DNA from 2 places in the Parabacteroides sp. AM58-2XD genome. Region 1 is predicted to be linked to the other one. Evidence: riboswitches for the same ligand, from Rfam matches in the RefSeq annotation. Region 1 holds a riboswitch; the other holds the start of a gene.
The links. A riboswitch is a leader RNA that binds a small molecule or an ion and turns the genes downstream of it on or off. The one in region 1 is predicted to bind cobalamin.

Region 1 (6,273 bases):
TTATACGGATCTTGTTCATTCAAATAATATACATTTCCGTCATCCCCTTTATACAAGCCGTCATTTACGATATTAAAAGCGCCCGGATTGGCTTTATAGTCCTGCAAATATTGTTTCCATTTAGCTACATTTTGTTTGCCCGCCCAATAAGAATCGCTAAACCCTGCTTCCAGATACATTTTAAAATACTCGTCAAGCATGGCTTGTTCGGGTAAATTCATCGCTGTTTCAAAACCTATATTGTTATTATAGTTCAAATGAAACCGTTCACCCTTTTTCGGTTGCTTGGTGGTAATAATAATTACTCCGCCAGCGGCACGCGCACCGTAAATAGCTGTTGATGCTGCATCTTTCAAAACAGAAATAGCATCGATATCATTCGGATTGATCATATTCAGATCCCCTTCGACATTGTCGATCAAAACCAGAGGACGAATCACCTCGCCTGAGCCTAAAGAAAAGGCATCGCGAATCTGTATTTTTTTATTCGTTCCACCAGGTTCATGATTTCCCGAAACAAACAAACCGGGAACAGCTCCCTGCAAAGCTTGTGTCGTGTTTGCCAATGGGCGGTCACCCAATGCCTCTTCCATTTTCACCTGAGAAATAGCACCTGTCAGATTCTCTTTTTTCTGAACACCGAAACCTACGACCACAACTTCATCCAACGTCTGCGTATCTTCTTTCAGCTGAACATCGACAACAGAAGATGTTACTTTTATGGTCTGCTTTGCATATCCGATATAAGATATCTCTATTATCTTTTCCGTTCCTTGAAACTCCAACGTCATTTTCCCATCCATATCGGTAATGCCGCCATTGGTCGTACCTTTTTCGACAACACTGGCTCCTACTACCGGTCCCAAAGCATCTGTCACCCTAACAGTAATACGCCTCACTTGCTGCTGATCAGATACTCCGTAATTTTTCTGTTTAGAATTTGACTTATAAATGATAATTCGCTTATCATTTATAACAAAATCAGCATGCTGATTTTGCAACGCTTTTCTCAAAAGAGTTTCTACGGAGTTTTTTTCCCAGTCGACAACTACCCGTTCATTCAAATTCAGGTTTTTGTCACGAATTAAAAAAGAGTAATCAAACTTCTCTTCAATCAAATCGAACAGCTCCTGCAAAGTGGTACTCTGGTTCTGAACAGATAAGTAACAAGATTTTAAGTCCGCAGCAAAAACCGCCTCTGTGGTCATCGGCAAGCTTGCGAACATACACAAGGTCATCAAACACCTTCCATTTCTCTTCAAATTGGTTAATTTCATGAATTTCAGATTTAATAAGATTATTATTCAGTCTAATCGTAATGTCCTTTCTCGGATCAATTATTTATCCCGGATTACAAACATATTTCCGGTTTGTTCCCATCGATATTGTTTTTCAACATCAATTTCATTCAAAATATCATATATCGTATGCTCGGAAGTAAAACTCCCCGTAAAAGCCTCTTCCTGCAAAGAGTTGCTCTCTATTACAATCTTTATGTTATATTTTCTCTCTAAATCTCTCGCTAATATGCCAAAGGGAATCTTTGTAAATTTCATTTTCCCATTTACCCAGTCACAAACATCATCCGCATTTACTGTTGTTTTCTTCAGCTCATTATCTATTTTATTATAACTCAACTTCTCATTAGGTTGTAAGCGTATTATTTTTGTATCCGGTTCGTTATTCAACGCCACGTCAACTTTTCCGGTTCGCAACACAACATTCACCAACTCCTCATCCTGATAGGCCCTGACATCAAAAGTCGTTCCCAATACTTTTACACTCAGATTGTCAGAGTTCACTATAAATGGTTTCAAAGAGTCCGGGGTTACTTCAAAATATGCCTCCCCTGTCAGGTAAACATCACGAGACTTTTCTGAAAAATCTTTATTATAGGAAAGAGAAGAACCAGCATTCAGCCAAACCACCGACCCATCGGCCAAAGTTACTTTCGAACGTGATCCCAATGGTACAGAGGTCTGAAAACGAATAATCTCCGAATCCTGTTCATCCGTCAATACACCTGCATAATAAGATAAACCGCCTATAGCCAGCATGATCATTACTGTTGCAACGATTTGTAACCAAGGACGAATAAAGAATATTCTTTTTGAAGAAACCCCCGCCTCTTTAGCCATCAACTCACCAAAATGTTTCTGGAAACCAAGCTCCACCCGGGAAGAAAAATAAGGAACATGGGAGATGGCCCACCAGTCCGACATTTCCGAAAACAACTGCTGATTCTTTTTATCAACCTGCAACCACTGGAAAAGTTCTTTTTTTTCAGTGTCTGACAAATTGCCCAAAAAGTGGCCGATTATCAGTTTACGTATATATTCTGTATCCATAATATTTTCAAATAAATTCATATCTACATAAATAGATACGCCATTTTTCAATAATCCGTTTATACTAAAATGAATTATTTTTGAAAAATATCCAATAATAAGCAGACAACAGGATATAAATTCCCCAATAATACTTTCAACTTAGATAATCCTTGCTTAATTTGTACCCGGACCGTACTGGAAGAAATATTTTTCATCCGGGCTATTTCTTCATAGGTTTATTATAATAAAGGTGTTGAATAAAAATTTCGCGACACTTCGCAGGCAACTGGTCGATAGCCCTACTTATCAGATCGGTTAACTCTTTATTTTCCAAACAAGCCAAAGGTGAAGATTCTAAACAGATCAATTGCTCATGAACATCAATCACATAGCCGTTTATATCAGAGACCGGCACCTCTTCTAAGCGCTTTTTCCTGTAAAAACTCAAACACTGGTTTTGAACGGCACGTATCAAATAAGCTTTGACGGGATAAACTAATGACGACCGATTATTCCATACATTCAAAAAAACATCATTTACAATCTCTTCTGCTATTTCCGGCTTATATACATACTTTACTGCAATCGCGCACAAATAGGTATAATAGGTCGCATACAATAACTTAAAAGCATTTGTATCTCCCTTATTAATACGTAGTATGGTCTCTCTTTTTACATCCATTAATTTAGATTTAAATAAACCCGCCAACAAACTTAAATATTTTATTTCAATACTCGCACAATCTTTAACCTTTTATTCATCACAAAAATAAAAGCATGAACCACCGACGGAGCTCATCCCGTCAAGCGATCCATGCCTCTTTTCCTAATTATTATGGCAAAATAATTAAAAACAGATCTTAAAAGACGGCAAACAGGGAATGGAACAAGAATAGAAAGACATCAGATGTCTTGTTTTTCTCATCCGGCCTTTCCTCGAAGCCGTCGAAAGAATATGCCTTGCAGGTCTTCTGACTTACTTCCGGTTTGAGCGCCTTCCCATTCAAAGAAGAACAGTGGCACTAGTGTTGCCCAATCCGTTATGAAGCTTACAGCAGCGGGACTGTCCGGGATTCACACCCGGTTCCCTTTTAATCCTTACCCGCGGATACAGGCTCGGAACAATGCATGTCGCAAATATAGAGATATTTTTACATCTTATGGTAGCAGATCCTATAAATTTTATTTATTATGTTTACGATATTCGTCTATTGCGTCTTTTACCGAGCCGTACATCAGAAGTAACCGTTGCGACTGACCATAATTCAAGCCCAGTTCCTCAGCGACCATCCGTGTCCCACGGTCGATCAGTTTCTGGTTGGTAAGTTGCATATTTACCATCCGGTTGCCTTTTACACGTCCCAGTTGGATCATTACCGAAGTAGAGATCATGTTCAGGATCATCTTTTGCCCTGTTCCGGATTTCATACGCGAACTGCCGGTAACAAACTCCGGGCCTACGATCATTTCAATGGCTACATCTGCCTCCGCTGCCATCGGAGAATCCGGATTACTGGAAATGGAAGCTGTCAGGATTCCTTGCTCACGTGCCTTGCGCAAAGCTCCTATTACATAGGGAGTCGTCCCGGAAGCGGCAATGCCGATTACTGTATCTTTTGTTGTAATATGGTGCTCCTGCAATTCCTCCCAACCGCGGTTCAGATCATCTTCCGCATTTTCTACCGGATTACGAAGCGCTTTGTCTCCACCCGCGATCAGTCCGATCACCAGGGTTGGCGGCATTCCGAAAGTAGGAGGTATCTCCGAAGCGTCGAGCACGCCCAAACGTCCGCTTGTGCCGGCGCCCAGATAAAAGATACGTCCCCCTTGTTTCATCCGGGGGACGATCTGTAATACAAGTTCTTCAACTTTAGGTATCGTTTTCCGGACTGCTGACGCGACCTTCCGGTCTTCCGTATTTATATCGTCCAGTAATTCCCGGACCGACTTGCTTTCCAGATTATTATATAATGAGTCTTGCTCTGTTATTTTAGTAAACGACATATTAAATATGTATTATGTATGTTGCTAAACAGATACAAAACTAACAAAATTTATGTCTGCGAACCTCTTCTTACTTATACATTTCTTTCAACCATTGGAACCGTGCCATATTTTGTTCCGGATAAGTCCAGTGACCGGTTTCCAGATAAAGATGCAGTTCTTTTGCTCCCGGAATAACATTATAAGCGGAATACATGGAGGTTGGAGGACAAGTCACATCATTATATCCCCAGCTATACCACCCCGGTGCATTTACGCGACGGGCAAAATTAACCACATCGAAATAAGCTAATGTCTCCACCTCATTCGGACCAGGTTTTGCATTCCGGTAATAATGAGGCCAGCCACCGGCACGCTGATGTAAATAACCGGCATAATCACATAAGGCCGGATAGAATGCCGCCAGAAACTTAATACGCGGATCCAATCCTGCCGTAACGATAGAAAGCGCTCCTCCCTGGCTACCACCGGTTACACCGACAGTCGAACCGTCAAATTCAGGCAAAGAGAAAATAAAATCCACCGCTCTCACACAACCGAGATACACCCGTTTGTAATAATGGGCGTCACGATCATTCTTATTGATCCCGGGATATCCGTTCAAAGCACCGGATGCCAGGTTATTATATACTTCCTGGGGCATATTTACCGGAATTCCATGAATACCGATCTCTAATGTGATAACATCATCCCCTAAATTCATGCCGTTATACGGACGGATACCGGCACCCGGAACCTGGAGGATAGCCGGATATACCCCTTCCTTTTTTGGGACAACCAGAATACCATACATACGGGACCCTGGACGCTCATTCTGAAAACTGACATGATAAACGTTTTGCGTAGACGTACATCTTTCCGGCATCAATACCATTTTAGGGTCCAGAGAGGTTTTACGGGCATCTTCAATCGCCTGCTTCCAGAAACTGTCGAAATCTTTCGGATCAGCGGTTGTCGGCCGGATTCTTTCTTCATCTACGGCAACCGTAGCCATTCCCTCATAATTACGACCATCTACTTTTGCTATGACCTTACAACGCAAAAAACCAGGTTCATTCATGGAGCCTTTTAATGTTGTTTTACCATTTTTCAAAAGCACATCCGCTTCTTTCTTTACGGGGAAATACTCCGGCCCCACTTCATAATCAACTACCACGTCTTTCAGGAGATTTTCATTTCTAAAGACTTGAACAGTAAAAGTAACTTCCTCTTTTTGTTTGTATTTCCAGTCTGTCCGATCCGGAGATACCACCACATTGACCAATTTCTGGGCCGGCTGAGCCTCCAGCCCTAACGAACTTCCTACCAGCAATACCAGAAGGAAGCAGAATGAGAATAACACTTTTTTCATCTTGAGAATTTATTAAATATAAGATTACAAACACAACAAAGATAAATACGATCTATCAGATATCAAAGCGTTGATTGGCCATGATATGCAATCAGTCCTTCCATCGGACTTCGAGCGACCATCCCCAGACGGATTCCCAAATCAAACGCCATCTCCTTCAATACATCCTGATAATACCAGGCTACCGAACCTACCAGGTGGACAGGCTGTTCAAAATAATCGTACTGTTTCACATTCCGGGTAAAAAAAGCCAGAAAACTACGGGTAACCAACTCCCAGATAGCCGGTTCATCCAGATGCTCCCGTATAAAAGGAGAAAATCCTGCCAGAAAACGATTAGGGAAAGGCTGCCGGTAAACCTTGTCCATAATCAGGGCCGGGGTCAACTCATATTGTGTCAGGAACTGATCTTTCAGGGCCGGAGGCAACTGGTCTTTCAGGACATCACCAATCAATAATTTCCCCAATACCGCACCACTCCCCTCATCGCCCAGGATAAATCCCAGAGGAGAGACATTCTTTACAATCTCCCTGCCATCATAATAACAGGAGTTGGAACCGGTCCCCATAATGCAGGCAATCCCCGGC
Region 2 (6,273 bases), on a different contig from region 1:
TACACGATCGTAGTCAGTGCCACTGCTTCCGACCCGGCTGCCATGCAATATTTCGCTCCTTTTGCCGGAGCTGCCATCGGTGAATATTTCCGCGACAGCGGACGTCATGCGTTAGTTGTCTATGATGACTTGTCGAAACAGGCAGTCGCTTATCGCGAGGTATCCCTGATCCTTCGCCGTCCTTCGGGCCGCGAGGCGTATCCGGGTGATATTTTCTACCTGCATTCACGCCTGTTGGAACGTGCAGCGAAAATCATCAACCAACAGGAAGTAGCCAGCCAGATGAACGACCTGCCCGACAGCATGAAAGATAAGGTAAAAGGTGGCGGTTCGCTCACTGCCCTGCCGATTATCGAGACGCAGGCGGGTGACGTGTCGGCTTATATCCCGACCAACGTAATTTCCATCACCGACGGACAGATATTTCTGGAAACAGACCTGTTCAACCAGGGAAACCGTCCAGCTATCAACGTGGGTATTTCCGTATCCCGGGTGGGTGGTAACGCACAGTTGAAAGCGATGAAGAAGGTGGCCGGTACGCTGAAAATCGACCAGGCACAGTTCCGCGAACTGGAATCGTTCACGAAATTCGGCGGCGATATGGATGCGGTAACCGCCTTCACCATCGACAAAGGACAGAAAAATACACAACTATTGATACAACCCCAGTATAACCCGATGCCTGTAGAACAGCAGATCGCTATCCTGTATTGCGGCACCAAAGGTTTACTGAAAGAGGTTCCGCTGGATAAGGTACACGATTTTGAAAATGCGTTCTTACAGACTCTGATCACCAATCATCAGAAAGACGTACTCGATATATTAAAATCGGGTGTGATAAATGATGAAGTCAGCCGTATCCTGGAAGAAACAGCCCACCAGGTCAGCGGGGCATATAAAGCAGGTTGATAACAGAAATTAGACTATGGCATCACTGAAAGAGATAAAAATCCGTCTTGCGTCGATCAGAAACACGCAGAAGATCACCTCCGCCATGAGGATGGTGTCTTCTGCCAAACTGCATCATACGCAGACGATTGTCGAACATATGCTCGAATACGAGAGTAAGCTGAGCGCCATATTAAGGGGCACACTGTCGGCTGAAAGCGATATGAGTTCGCCCTACGCAGCTGTTCGTGAGGTGAAACAGGTGGCTATCGTCGCTTTTTCCTCCAACAGCGGGTTGTGTGGCGCTTTCAATGCGAACATATGGAAAGAGTTAACAGCCCGTCTCCACCAGTATGAGGCGGACGGTATAACCGTGCGCATTTATCCGATTGGTAAAAAGGTGGCGGACGAACTGCATAAAGCTGGTTATCAAACCGATGACAGCTTCCTTACGATCGGCGACAAACCGGCCTACGAGGATGCCTCGCGACTGGCAACTGCCTTGATGGAGTTGTATATCTCCGCCCAGGTCGACCGGGTGGAACTACTCTACCATCATTTCAAGAATATGGCGGAACAGGTACTGACCGAAAAGGTTTTCCTCCCGGTTTCCTTACCGGAAGCAGACTCGGAAAGTGCTTCGAGCAACTATATTCTGGAGCCGTCTGCCGAACAGTTGCTTGCCTTACTGCTCCCCAAAGTGCTCCATCTGAACATCTACACGACCTTGCTCGACACTGTCACTTCCGAGCATGCCGCCCGCATGCTTGCCATGCAGACAGCCAACGACAACGCCAACGACCTGATCCAGGAACTGACGTTGCAATACAACAAAAACCGCCAGCAGGCCATCACCAATGAATTGCTGGATATTATGGGAGGAAGCGGGCAATAATCTTTTACATCATCAGTAATCAATAAAAAATCGAAGCCCCGGCGAATCACTTCGGCGGGGCTCCTGGCTTTAAAATTATTATTGAACAATTTCTAACAACCAAATCTAATACTTAATAGAAGAATAATATCATTAATTGGGCAGTTAGTACACGTAAAAACATTGTCAACGGATAAACTGTAGCATAACCTACTGCCGGAGCATCATTTCCCGCCGTTGCATTCGCATAAGCCAAAGCGGGAGGATCCGTCGTACTGCCGGCCAGCAATCCCATCAACGTATAGTAATTCAGTTTAAAAAAATGCCTGCCAATCAATCCGATGACTAATAAAGGCAGCATTGTTATAATAAAACCGTAACCAATCCAGACAAATCCGCCTTTATTCACGATAGTATCCACAAAACCATCCCCGGCACTCAGCCCGACACAGGCCAGGAACATGGTTATACCAATCTCCCGGAGCATCAGATTGGCACTCTGGGTAGTATAAGTAACCAGTTTATAACGGTATCCGAAACGGCTGATCAGGATAGCGACAACCAACGGACCACCTGCCAAACCCAGCTTGATAGGTTGAGGAATCCCTGGGAAACTAATTGGAATACTTCCCAGAATAATACCTAAAGCGATACCGATAAATATTGGAATCAGGTTCGGTTCATTCAGACGTTTCATCGAATTACCCAATATCATACTCACCTTATCGACAGCCAGTTCACTACCAACTACGGTTACACGGTCGCCAACCTGCAATTGCAAACCTTGTGTTGCTACCAGTTCCACTCCGGCACGATTCACACGTGTGACATTGATACCATGCAAACGGCGTAACTGCAAATCCCCCAGTTTAGTGCCCGTCAGTTCCGGCTTTGTCACCAAAATGCGGCGGCTGACAAAAGCACTTTCGGCGGGAATCCATTGTTTACGGTCCATCTCTATCTCTTGACCGATAAAGGTTTTTATAGTTTCCGCATCATGTTCTGTCGTGATCACGAATATTTTATCATCTTCTTCCAAAATCGTACTGCCGGTAACAATGTCCACTTTATTGGTCTTGTTACGCCAAATACGGGATATGACAAATTCCCTATGCTCCAACAGGGCGGCAAGCTCCATTATCTTCCTGCCAAAAAGAGCCGGATTCTTCACTATCAGCGATATAGGTGTAGCCTCACTATTATGCACATTATTCTCTTCTTCCAGCTTTTTCGTCTCCTGGTCAAAACTTATATGAAAAATATACCGGACAAACAACATGGAAAGGATGATACCGACGACTCCCAGCGGATAAGCAACGGCATATCCCAATGCAATCGTATCATCGGAAGCCCCCGTCATATCACTAAATGCCTGTTGAGCAGCCCCCAGTCCCGGTGTATTTGTCACTGCACCCGATAAAATACCGACCATCGTCGGAATAGGGATTCCTGTCACAAAATGTATCACCAAGGCCATCATAACCCCGAGAAAGACAATTCCGCAAGCCAGACCATTCAAAGTCATCCCCCCTTTCTTAAAAGAAGAGAAAAAACCGGGTCCGACCTGCATGCCGACTGAATAAACAAATAGGATCAATCCAAACTCTTTAAAGAAATGAATGACAGACGGATTGATTGTAAACCCAAAATGTCCCAGTAGAATGCCGACAAACAATACCAGGGTTATCCCCAGAGAAATCCCAAATACTTTGATTTTCCCAAGTTGGATCCCTATGGCAATAACCAGAGACAGTAAAAGGATGGAATGTCCGATACCTTCTCCCCATAATAATTCATGAATCCATTCCATAGTCAATCACTTTTGAGGCACAGCAAAACTCCACGCCACAACGCGAACAAAGCTTCTCCATGATTTTCATACAATTTAGAATTAATATTCTTTTCGAACCATTTCCCTAACCCACGAGGAAAAACAGCCTTTAACGAACGGCAGGTCTTCTGACTGACTCCCATCCTGAAGCCTTCCCGACACATGTCAGTGGCATAAGTTGTTTTCAGGATGTTATTAGAGCTTCACAGCAGCGGGACTGTCCGGGATTTACACCCGATTCCCTTTTAATCCGTATCATCCGAACAGACAACACGAAACCAATTCGGAGGCAAAGCTACAAAATAAAAGACAAAATCAATATGATAAATACAAGTTTTTTAAACTTTTACGTTCCTGTTTATTTATAAAACTATGACATAAGCAGAAATCCCTGCCAGCCTCACGGTCGACAGGGATTTACCATTCATAATTCTAACAACAAAATCAAATCGTTACAATGGCATATTGCCATGTTTTTTCGGCGGATTGCTCTGGCTTTTGTTCTTTGCCATCTCCAACGCCTGTATCAGCTTGAAACGAGTCTGCCGCGGCATGATAATCTCGTCGATAAATCCTTGCTCAGCGGCCCGGTAGGGATTAGAGAAGTTTTCCGCATACTCTTTCATAGCCCGCTCTTTCTCTTCTCCGGTTGCTTTTCTATATAAGATATTAACAGCCCCTTCTGCTCCCATAACGGCAATCTCCGCCATTGGGTAAGCCAGATTAACATCGGCACCGGTCGGTTTGCTCGACATAACGATATAAGCACCGCCATAGGCTTTCCGGGTAATCAACGTGATTTTAGGTACGGTCGCTTCCGCATAAGCATAGACGATCTTCGCGCCGTGGCGGATAATACCGTCGTGCTCCTGGGTACATCCCGGAAGAAAACCGGGTACATCTTCAAAAGTAACCAGCGGAATATTGAAACAATCGCAAAAACGGATGAAACGAGCCGCCTTATCCGAAGCATCGATATCCAGCACACCTGCCAGGAATGCCGGCTGGTTGGCAACGATACCGACCGTACGTCCGCCTAAACGGGCAAAACCGACTACGATGTTTTTTGCAAAATGCGGCATTACCTCAAAGAAATAGTGATTATCCACCACCGGTTCAATAATATCCTTTATATCATAAGGAATATTCGGATCATCCGGAATCACCTCCTGCAACGATTCTTCTTCACGGCGGATATCATCCGTACAAGGAACAAGTGGGGCATCTTCCATATTATTGGCCGGAAGAAAACCGAGTAATTCGCGGATACTCATTAATGTTTCTTCTTCCGTATCACACATAAAATGAGTAACACCGCTCTTGGTACTATGTGTATAAGCACCGCCCAATTCTTCTTTTCCTACTTCTTCATGGGTAACCGCCTTGACCACGTCCGGACCGGTGATAAACATATGGCTTTTTTCTTTCACCATAAAAATAAAATCGGTCAACGCAGGCGAATAGCAGGCTCCTCCGGCACAAGGTCCGAGGATCGCAGAAATCTGCGGAACCACTCCCGAGGCCATCGTATTCTGATAGAAAATGGAGCATATCCGGCCAGACTGCTGACCCCTTCCTGAATACGGGCACCACCCGAATCATTCAGGGCAATTACCGGCGCTCCGTTTTTCAATGCCAGTTGTTGCACCTTGACGATCTTCGCGGCATTCGTTCCGCTCAATGTTCCTCCGTAAGCGGTAAAGTCATAAGCATAGACAAACACTTGGCGTCCGTCTATCTTGCCATACCCCGAAACGATCCCGTCACCCGCTATTTTGTTCTTTTCCATACCGAAATTGGTACAACGGTGAATGACAAACTTATCCAGTTCGACAAATGTACCCTTATCCAGTAACATGTCAATACGTTCACGGGCAGTCATACGTCCGGCTTCATGCTGTTTCTCTATACGTGCCATACCGCCTCCCAACGAAGCAGCCTTATCCAGTTCTTCAAACGTTTTATATAAATGTTCTTTTCCCATTTTAATCCTCTTTGTCTGTTATTATATCCAAAGTCAGAAGGACCTGGTTGCTCGTCACCGAATCCCCTTCCTTTACCTGCACATCGCGTACCGTGCAGGCCGAACTTACCTTATAATTACTCTGCATCTTCATTGCTTCGATCACTACGACAATATCGCCAGGTTCGAGACGGTCGCCTTTCTGAACAGCAACCTTCACCACCTTGCCGGGCATCGGAGAAATAATCTTATTGTCCTGCCGCTCTTCGCTATTCCTGCGCATACGCAAATATTTCACCTGCGTATCAACAATATCCACACCATAAGAGAGGAAATGGGTATTCACCGTATAGTTTTTACCACTTTCTCCGCGGATCAGTTCTGCATTATACGAAACACCGTTGTGCAAAATAGAACAGGCGCCATTTTCGGCCATTACGACATCGACTTCATAAGGGATACCGTCAATAGTCAACCGGACTTTGTTTCCATCTTTACTGACCAACGAAACATCCGCAACTCTTTTTCCAATATGTATTTCCATAAATAATAATTATTCAATAGTGCTAATGTGCCGATTATTAAATACGCAGGACTCCTTTTTGTAATCCGAATTCACGCCAGCGGCTGATCGGACGATTGTCGGAAGCCTGACCGGATCTGTTTTCCTCCAGATTGACCAGATAATCTATATAGGCAGCGATCATAGCTATATTT

Region 2: linked by a shared signal. The riboswitch ahead of DXA15_RS09410 (putative transporter) and the one ahead of DXA15_RS03955 (sigma-70 family RNA polymerase sigma factor) in region 1 are both predicted to bind cobalamin.

What each region holds. Positions count from the first base shown of each region.
Region 1 is NZ_QSDP01000010.1:40,156-46,428, reverse strand. Features, by position in the region: partial or broken gene DXA15_RS03965 (SusC/RagA family TonB-linked outer membrane protein) at 1-1,277, opposite strand, end outside; gene DXA15_RS03960 (FecR family protein) at 1,338-2,348, opposite strand; gene DXA15_RS27790 (hypothetical protein) at 2,423-2,545, opposite strand; gene DXA15_RS03955 (sigma-70 family RNA polymerase sigma factor) at 2,551-3,012, opposite strand; cobalamin riboswitch at 3,274-3,472, opposite strand; gene murQ (N-acetylmuramic acid 6-phosphate etherase) at 3,513-4,334, opposite strand; gene DXA15_RS03945 (acetylxylan esterase) at 4,405-5,685, opposite strand; gene DXA15_RS03940 (ATPase) at 5,748-6,273, opposite strand, start outside.
Region 2 is NZ_QSDP01000030.1:18,720-24,992, reverse strand. Features, by position in the region: gene atpA (F0F1 ATP synthase subunit alpha) at 1-909, shown strand, start outside; gene DXA15_RS09415 (F0F1 ATP synthase subunit gamma) at 926-1,783, shown strand; gene DXA15_RS09410 (putative transporter) at 1,896-3,572, opposite strand; cobalamin riboswitch at 3,694-3,891, opposite strand; partial or broken gene DXA15_RS09405 (acyl-CoA carboxylase subunit beta) at 4,046-5,577, opposite strand; gene DXA15_RS09400 (biotin/lipoyl-containing protein) at 5,579-6,100, opposite strand; gene accC (acetyl-CoA carboxylase biotin carboxylase subunit) at 6,138-6,273, opposite strand, start outside.